4 regions of the Pantoea sp. Lu_F5_004 genome follow, and region 1 is predicted to be linked to each of the others. Evidence: riboswitches for the same ligand, from Rfam matches in the RefSeq annotation. Region 1 holds a riboswitch; each other region holds the start of a gene.

What was found. A riboswitch is a leader RNA that binds a small molecule or an ion and turns the genes downstream of it on or off. The one in region 1 is predicted to bind thiamine pyrophosphate.
Region 2: it holds a riboswitch for thiamine pyrophosphate, as region 1 does, so the genes downstream of both, ACR8BN_RS21055 (FAD-dependent oxidoreductase) here and ACR8BN_RS19440 (TenA family protein) in region 1, are expected to answer to the same signal.
Region 3: it holds a riboswitch for thiamine pyrophosphate, as region 1 does, so the genes downstream of both, thiC (phosphomethylpyrimidine synthase ThiC) here and ACR8BN_RS19440 (TenA family protein) in region 1, are expected to answer to the same signal.
Region 4: it holds a riboswitch for thiamine pyrophosphate, as region 1 does, so the genes downstream of both, thiB (thiamine ABC transporter substrate binding subunit) here and ACR8BN_RS19440 (TenA family protein) in region 1, are expected to answer to the same signal.

The regions. Positions count from the first base shown of each region.
Region 1 is NZ_CP194947.1:96,623-98,820, forward strand. Features, by position in the region: gene ACR8BN_RS19430 (ABC transporter permease) at 1-35, opposite strand, end outside; gene ACR8BN_RS19435 (ABC transporter ATP-binding protein) at 32-772, opposite strand; gene ACR8BN_RS19440 (TenA family protein) at 769-1,470, opposite strand; TPP riboswitch at 1,539-1,641, opposite strand; gene ACR8BN_RS19445 (6-phospho-beta-glucosidase) at 1,748-2,198, opposite strand, start outside.
Region 2 is NZ_CP194947.1:444,366-446,563, reverse strand. Features, by position in the region: gene ACR8BN_RS21060 (cysteine hydrolase family protein) at 1-473, shown strand, start outside; TPP riboswitch at 537-656, shown strand; gene ACR8BN_RS21055 (FAD-dependent oxidoreductase) at 788-1,726, shown strand; gene thiS (sulfur carrier protein ThiS) at 1,716-1,913, shown strand; gene ACR8BN_RS21045 (thiazole synthase) at 1,916-2,198, shown strand, end outside.
Region 3 is NZ_CP194946.1:3,894,748-3,896,945, forward strand. Features, by position in the region: gene nudC (NAD(+) diphosphatase) at 1-272, opposite strand, end outside; gene ACR8BN_RS18055 (Rsd/AlgQ family anti-sigma factor) at 362-868, shown strand; TPP riboswitch at 1,021-1,121, shown strand; gene thiC (phosphomethylpyrimidine synthase ThiC) at 1,209-2,198, shown strand, end outside.
Region 4 is NZ_CP194946.1:3,417,593-3,419,790, forward strand. Features, by position in the region: gene sgrR (HTH-type transcriptional regulator SgrR) at 1-1,025, shown strand, start outside; TPP riboswitch at 1,061-1,163, shown strand; gene thiB (thiamine ABC transporter substrate binding subunit) at 1,210-2,196, shown strand; gene thiP (thiamine/thiamine pyrophosphate ABC transporter permease ThiP) at 2,172-2,198, shown strand, end outside.

The DNA.
Region 1 (2,198 bases):
CGGTGAAGACCGGCAAAACCTTTGTGTAATCTCATCCCGCTATCCTGCTCAGCTGCTTCAGCAATGCGGCCTGACTCTGCAATACCTGTATGTCGTCTGCAGCCCTTGGTGGCTGGCCCGGCAGAGGCGGGCAGGTTTCAATTCCCGCAGAACCAATCATCAGCACGTAGTGACTGAGCCGACAGGCTTCGGCGGCGTCATGGGTAATCAGCAGCACGGTGTGTCCGACCAGCACTTCTGCAGCCAGCGTCTGAATCTGAGCGCGAGTGAGGGCATCCAGTGCGGAGAAGGGCTCATCCATCAGCACAACCGGCTGACGGGTGTAGAGGGTGCGGGCCAGCGCGGCGCGCTGACGCATTCCGCCGGAAAGTGTCGCGGGTCGCGCGTTCGCAGAGTGGCTAAGACCTACCCGCATCAGCAGATGCTGCGCCCAGTCGCGATCGGCCCTTTCACCTTTCAGGCGACTGGCGAGGCAGACATTTTGTTCAACCGTGAGCCACGGATAGAGCAGATCCTGTTGCCCCATCCAGGCGATGCGTCCGGTCAGCGGCAGGCCGTCGCTGCCGCTGACCTGACCGGCACAGGGTGGCGTCAGACCAGCAATGACCCGCATCAGGCTGCTTTTTCCGACGCCGCTGGCACCCAGTAAAGCGGTAAAAGCACCGCCCGCGATCTCCAGATCAAGCTGGCTGAAGAGTGGCTGCTGGCCATAATTCAGGCTGAGCTGGCGAATTGAAATGCCTGGCGGCACCGGACTGCACGGCAGGTTCATGAGCTGCTCCGCTGGGCGGCTGCATGGTTGAGACCCATCTGCCAGAAAGCGGCTTCCAGCCGGGTCGCGGTGGTGAAGATCTCCGCCAGCGGGTGAAACCGATGTTCACCGGCGCGCTGCCGGGCCTGGGTTTCAAACAGTGAAAGTGAGGAGCGAACGCCAGCCAGATACGCTTCGTTGCCGTAATTTTCTATCCATGCTGCGTAAGGATTCCCCTCAAAGCGGGTCGCGGGGTCATGCAGTAGTGTCAGGCCAGTTTCAGCATAACCGGCAACGCACGGCATCAGCGCGGTCAGCAGTTCCAGCGCATCCCCGGTGTGACCCACGTCAAGCACGTAGCGGGTGTAGTTGAGCGTTTCCACTGCCTCGGGTTCGCTCGCCTTTGCCGCCTCACTGATGCCCCATTGCTGGCAGTACGCCTGGTGAAGCGGCAGTTCGCTGACGATGGCGTTAAGCGATGCCGTCGCGCGGCGTAATGCGTCTGGCTCAGAGAGTTTGCTGATCAGCAGGCCCCAGGCACGGGCGAAGTGCAGCAGAAAGAGATAATCCTGAGTGAGATAGTGGCGAAAGGCCGCGGGTGGCAGGGTGCCCTGACCGAGTTGCCGCACAAACTCGTGCCCGATATAGGCGTGCCATTGGCCGCCCGCCTGCTGGCGCAGACGACCATAAAAGCCGGTGTCGAAAAGCGGATGTGACATAGGATCTCCAGTAACAGGGAGATCCGGGCATACGGTCTGGAACAGGGAATATTGCAGGAGATGACGCAGAAAATCTGCCGACCCGTCCCTTCGCTGGCATGACCCAGATCAGGTTCAAAGGGTTCGGCTTGCGCCATCTCAGCCCATTACAGGACACCCCTCGGAGACATTGGTTATACGATAATTACTGCCAGAGTACAACGGTACAAATAAGCGTGCTGTTCCGGCGTTTTTGTCGCGCCAGTAACAGCATGACGACAGATTTTAAGTGACGTTGTCACTCAAGATCTGCGCCATTACTGGCAATGACTTTTTTGTACCACCAGAACGATTTCTTCCGCGTGCGCGCCAGCGTACCGTTACCCAGGTCGTCGCGGTCAACATAGACAAATCCGTAACGCTTGCTCATTTCACCCGTTGAGGCGGCAACCAGATCGATACAGCCCCAGCTGGTATAACCCATCACTGGCACGCCATCCTCTATTGCGTCACCCATGGCGCGGATATGTTCGCGCAGATAGCTGATGCGGTAATCATCGTTGATCTCGCCATTGGATTCGATCTCATCGCGCGCACCCAGGCCATTCTCCACCAGAAACAGCGGCTTCTGATAGCGGTCATACATCATATTCATGGTGATGCGTAAGCCGAGCGGATCGATGCCCCAGCCCCACTCACTGCGCGGTACATGGGGATTGGTGAGCGATTTCACCACATTGGCGGCACTA
Region 2 (2,198 bases), 240 kb from region 1:
TTGCCGCAAATTCGATTTTGTCGAACATCTCACTTCTCATTACTAAAGCCCGGGATTCTGCCGTCCCTCTCTTTTTTGCACGCCATATCGGCCCGGATGATTCCCCTTTTAACGAGCAAAGCCCGCTGACGCGCCTGATCCCGGAATTGCAGGTTAACCCGCAGAGTGATGTCGTCTTCACCAAAAGATATCCCAGCTGTTTCAGGGATACTGGCCTGCAGCTTCAGCTGAGGCAAAAGGGCATTAAACAACTGGTGATTGCGGGGATGAAAACGGAGTTCTGTGTTGATACCACCTGTCGGGCAGCCCCGGAGCTGGGTTTTAGCGTCGTACTGATTTCCGATGCGCACACCACCGTCGATAATCCCCACCTCTCTGCGGAGAAGATTATTGCGCATCACAACCAGACGCTGGCGGGACCCTTTGTGACGCTGGCAACCGCAACTGACTGGCATTTCGGTTCTGCCGGTTAAGTCCGATTTTCTGACCCGGTTCTATGCAGTCTGCTTGACGAAGCTGTCTGCTTAACTTACAACTAAATCCGTCAGGGGAGTCTCGCCAGAGAGACTGAGAGGCTAATAGCGCACCGCGCGGCTTAGCGACCCTTAGAACCTGACCCAGTTGATACTGGCGTAGGAAGACGGGTATCTCATCAGATACTTGCCGCAGGGGCGCATTCGCGACGTTCCTGCCTTTTCCCTCTGTATCACGGGTCTTCGTTAACTGATAACGAGGCCAAATTGAAAAATCTCATCCTGAATCTTTCTTTTCCTGTCCGGTGGATACCATGAGCCGCTGGTCGGTGCTCGGCAGCGGCGTTGCCGGGCTTTGTGTCGCCACGCTGCTGCTGGAGCGGGGAGAAACGGTCGAAGTTATTACTCAGCCTGACTGCCGTGCGGCCTCGCACTGGGCGGGCGGCATGCTCGCGCCCTGGTGTGAAGCAGAAAGCGCACCGCCACAGGTGATCGAATGGGGCCAGCACGCGGCCAGCTGGTGGGCGAAACGCGTTGATGGCGTGGAACAGCAGGGCACGCTGGTGGTTGCTCCGCCGCGTGACAGCCGTGAACTGACGCGCTTCGCCAGCATGACGCAGCAGCATCAGTGGGTTTCACCCGGTGACATTGAACCCGCGCTGGAAAACCGCTTTGCCCGCGGCCTGTTTTTCGCCGCAGAGGCGCATCTCGATCCGCGCCGCGCCTTGCAGCAACTGTGCGACAAACTGCAACAGGCTGGCGTCCCCTTTCACAGTGGTAAACCCGGCGGCAAAATCATCGACTGCCGTGGCATCCACGCCACCGATCGGCAGCCAGCCCTGCGCGCCGTGCGGGGCGAAATGGTGATCCTGCACACATCTGACGTACAACTCTCCCGTCCTGTACGGCTGCTGCACCCGCGCTTTCCCTGCTATCTGGTGCCGCGCGCCGGAGGCCACTTCATGCTGGGTGCCACCATGGTGGAAAGCCACGACAGCAGCCCGATCAGCGCCAGGGCGATGATGGAATTGCTCAGCGCCGCTTACAGCCTGCATCCGGCGCTGGCCGAAGCGCGGATCGTGGAGAGCGGCACCGGTCTGCGTCCTGCTTACCGGCAGAACCTGCCGGAAGTCCGCTACGAAAATGGCCGTTTCTCACTTAACGGCCTCTACCGCCACGGCTTTTTGCTGGCCCCGATCATGGCTGAAAAACTTATGCTGCAACTGACTCAGGAGATAACTCATGCGCGTTGAACTGAATGGACGCACGATTGAAACCAGCGCAACGACGCTGGCGGAGCTTATGGCGGAGCAGCAGATCGATCCGCGGACCGTCGCCACCGCGCTGAACGGGGAGTTTGTACCGCGTAGCCGCTATACCAGCCAGCAACTTGAGGCGGGCAACCAGCTCGAAATCCTGTCACCGATGCAGGGAGGTTAACCATGTTCTATCAATTTACTCCGCAATCCCGATTTCTGCTTGGCACGGCCGGTTATCCGTCACCGGACATTCTGCATCAGGCGATCAACGCGTCTGGCGCGGAGATTATTACCGTCAGCCTGCGGCGGGAAGGCAGTGAAGGCGGCGCTTTCCGCACGCTGCTGCAACAGCTCAACAAACGTATTCTGCCGAATACGGCGGGCTGCCACACGGTGAAAGAGGCGGTGACGACGGCGCAGATGGCGCGCGAACTGTTCGACACACCGTGGATCAAGCTGGAAGTGA
Region 3 (2,198 bases), on a different replicon from region 1:
AATTCTGCCAGTTGCACACCGCGCCCCACCAGCTGAAACAGCGCCACATCCTGATCGATCAGCTGTCGTACTGAGAACATATCGGCAGAACGCGGCTCACAAATCAGCCAGACTTTTTCGCCCTGCCACTCACCGATGGTCCGGGCTTTACTGCCGGTCAAACCAAATTTTTCGGCGTTTCCGTGGGGTAAATCACCTTGTGGCAACCAAAGTTTCTGTTCATGGCTGACAATCCACCATCCAGCGTCTACGCTTGAGATTTCGCATTGCATTTATTTCGTCATCCTTAGCGTCAACTCGCACGCTGAAGTCCTGATGTTAAGTGTGTAGATAAACAACTATAACTCACATGGAGTTAGATATGCTTAACCAGTTAGACGTCCTGGCTGAACGCGTAGGTGGCAGTAATGAACTGGTCGATTCGTGGCTTGAAGCCCGTCGTCAGCTACTGGTGACCTATTATCACCTGGTCGGACTTAAACCAAACAAAGAGGCGCTGACGCGTCTTGATGAGCAGGCTCTGGACAACTTCTGTCACGGTCTGGTCGATTATCTTTCTGCGGGTCACTTCAGTATCTATGAACGCGTGATCAGTGAAATGAGTGGCGACAGCCCGATGATTGCCGCCGCACAGATCTATCCACCGCTGGAAGCCAATACTGAGCGTCTGATGCAGCTGTATGACGGCCACCTGCAGCAGGCGATCGACGACGAGAACTGCATGACCTTCCAGCAGGCACTCTCCGAAGTGGGTGAAGTGCTGGAAGCACGCTTTACGCTGGAAGATAAGCTGATTCAGCTGGCATGGGACAACCAGCTTGTCCCCCCGCCGGTAGCCAATGACAGCCATATCGCGCGTCCGGCTTAATCATCATCTCCGGCAAAGGGGTTGAGATTATCCCGTAGCCCTTTTATGCTGAACAGGTTCTGAGGAGAGTGCTCCAAAGAACCTTTTTTATTTTTGCTTTGAAATATAAGGTTTTTACGCCTGGCACTGTTATCAGACACCAGCGTAAAAACAGCTTCTTGTCGGAGTGCCCAGTTGGGCTGAGACCGTTAATTCGGGATCCGCGGAACCTGATCAGGTTAGAACCTGCGAAGGGAACAAGAGTAAATATTCTCTGTATGCCAGCATGCTTACGCTGTCTATACGGTTACTCCTTCCGAACTCCGGACAAGCATCGTTCCCCCTTAACAGGAAGATTGCTATGTCTGACCAAAAAACAACCCGTCGTGAACAGCGTGCCCAGGCGCAGGAATTTATCGATTCCCTGCAAAGCGGTAGTGCATTTCCCCAGTCCCGCCGCATCTGGATTACCGGCAGCCGCGAGGATATCCGCGTTCCCATGCGTGAAATCGTGCTAAACCCGACCCACATCGGCGGCAGCAAAGAACAGCCTCTCTATGAGCAGAACGAAGCGGTACCGGTCTATGACACGGCGGGTGCCTATGGCGATCCCGCAGCACAGATCGATGTTCATCGTGGCCTGGAAAAGCTGCGCGCCCGCTGGATTGCTGAACGCGACGACAGCGAATTTCTCGAACAGAACAGCTCGGGTTATACCCAGCAGCGGCTGGCTGACGAGGGACTGGATCATCTGCGCTTCGATCAACTCCCGACACCGCGCCGTGCCCGCGCAGGCTGCTGCGTCACGCAATTGCACTATGCCCGTCAGGGGATCATCACCCCGGAAATGGAATTTATCGCACTGCGGGAAAACATGGGCCGTGAGCGAATCCGCAGTGAGGTATTGCTGCAACAGCATCCCGGCCACAGTTTTGGCGCGCATCTGCCAGCCAGTATCACGCCCGAGTTTGTGCGTCAGGAGGTCGCTGCCGGACGCGCCATCATCCCTGCCAATATCAATCACCCTGAATCGGAGCCGATGATCATTGGCCGCAACTTTCTGGTTAAGGTCAACGCCAACATCGGTAACTCGGCGGTGACCTCTTCTATTGAGGAAGAGGTGGAAAAACTGGTCTGGTCGACTCGCTGGGGTGCCGATACGGTGATGGATCTCTCTACCGGTCGTTATATTCATGAAACGCGCGAATGGATTTTGCGAAACAGCCCGGTGCCAATCGGTACAGTGCCGATTTATCAGGCACTGGAAAAAGTGAATGGCGTGGCCGAGGCGCTGAACTGGGAAATATTCCGCGATACGCTGCTTGAGCAGGCGGAACAGGGTGTCGATTAC
Region 4 (2,198 bases), on a different replicon from region 1:
TCTTTTCCCATATCGAGCAGATCGACTCGCCCGCGCCCTGGACGCTGGATATCCGCTTAAGCCAGCCCGATGAAGGGTTGCCCTGGCTGCTGGGCAGCGTCAGTGCGATGATCCTGCCGCGCGAATGGCCGACGCTGCACGATTTTGCCCGCCAGCCGGTTGGCACCGGTCCTTACCGGGTGATCCGCAATCAGGAGAGTCAGCTGAAGATCGAGGCGTTTGATGACTATTTTGGTTTTCGCGCCCTGATTGATGATGTCTCTATCTGGGTATTGCCCGACATCAGCGATGAGCTGGTCTATGCCGGTGTCCGCCTGCAGGGCGACGGAGCCGATGAGATTCAGGAGGAGAGCCGTCTTGAAGAGGGATGCTACTATCTGCTGTTCGACCAGCGTTCAGAGCAGGGACGCAACGAGGCAGTCCGGCGCTGGGTCAGCTACCTGTTTAATCCTATCGCCCTGCTCAATCACGCCGGTGTCGGCTACCAGCGCTACTGGTTTCCGGCGTATGGCCTGCTGCCACGCTGGCATCACCGGCGCGACCTGACGCCAGTGGAAAAGCCGGCCGGCTTAACCCACCTGACGCTGACCTGGTACAGCCAGCACGTTGAGCATGAAGGCATCGCTAACGCGCTGCGTCCGCTGCTGGCAGAGCATGGCGTCACGCTGGAAACCCGCGAAATCAGCTACGAAAGCTGGTACCAGGGCGAAGCGGAAAGTGACATCTGGCTTGGCAGCGTGAACTTTACCCTGCCGCTGAATTACTCTCTGTTTGCGCAGCTTTATGAGATCCCGTTGCTGCATCACTGTCTGCCGATCGACTGGCACAGCGATGCGGCTCGCTGGCGCGAGAAAACGCTGCCGCTGGCTGAATGGAGTAAACAGTTAGTCGAAGAAGCGGGTCTTCATCCGCTGTTTCACCACTGGCTGCTGCTTGAAGGTCAGCGCAGCATGCGCGGCGTTCGGATGAATACGCTGGGCTGGTTTGATTTTAAATCCGCCTGGTTCGCGCCACCCGCGCTGTGAGGCTTTCGCCCCGGCGCTGAAATGACTAGAATGTGACGTTCTCAACGGGGTGCCGCCTGCCACCAGCAAGCAGCTGAGAGATACCCGTCGAACCTGATTCGGTTAATACCGACGTAGGGATTTGGGAGGCCTCTGTGCTCAGATCCTTTGCGACTCATCCCCTATTCTCCTGAAGGAGCGCAAAGTGTTAAACAAAGTTCTGCCGGTGCTGCTGTTACTCTCCGCCCCCGTTCTGGCGGCTAAGCCGGTTCTCACGGTCTACACCTACGACTCCTTCTCCGCTGACTGGGGCCCTGGCCCGGCGGTTAAAAAAGCCTTCGAGGCGCAGTGCAACTGCGAACTGAAATTCGTCACGCTGGAAGATGGCGTGTCGCTGCTGAACCGCGTGCGCATGGAAGGGAAAAACAGCAAAGCCGATCTGGTTCTGGGGCTGGATAACAATCTGGTACAGGCGGCACAGAAAACCGGTCTGTTTGCCGAAAGTCAGGTCGATGCCTCGAAATTAAAACTGCCCGGCGGCTGGCACAACACCACCTTCGTGCCGTTTGATTATGGCTACTTCGCGTTTGTCTATGACAAAACCCGGCTGAAGAATCCGCCAAAAAGCCTGAAAGAGCTGGTCGACAGCCCGGAGAAGTGGCGGGTGATCTACGAAGATCCCCGTACCAGCACCCCCGGCTTAGGTCTGCTGTTGTGGATGCAGAAAGTCTATGGCGATCAGGCACCGCAGGCGTGGCAAAAGCTGGCGCAGAAAACCGTGACGGTGACCAAAGGCTGGAGTGAAGCCTATGGCCTGTTCCTCAAGGGCGAAGGCGATCTGGTGCTGAGCTACACCACCTCACCGGCTTACCACATCATCGAAGAGAAAAAGGAGAACTATGCCGCCGCGCCGTTTGCAGAGGGCCACTATCTGCAGGTTGAAGTTGCCGCGCAGTTAGCCAGCAGCAAACAGCCAGCGCTGGCACAGCAGTTTATGAAGTTTATGGTGTCACCCGACTTCCAGCGCACTATCCCGACCGGTAACTGGATGTACCCGGTAATCGACACGCCGCTGCCTGCCGGTTTTAGCGCGCTCACTGTGCCCTCCACCGCCCTGCAGTTCTCGCCGGAAGAGGTTGCCAGCCAGCGTTCAGGCTGGATCAGCCAGTGGCAACGCGCCGTCAGCCGCTGATG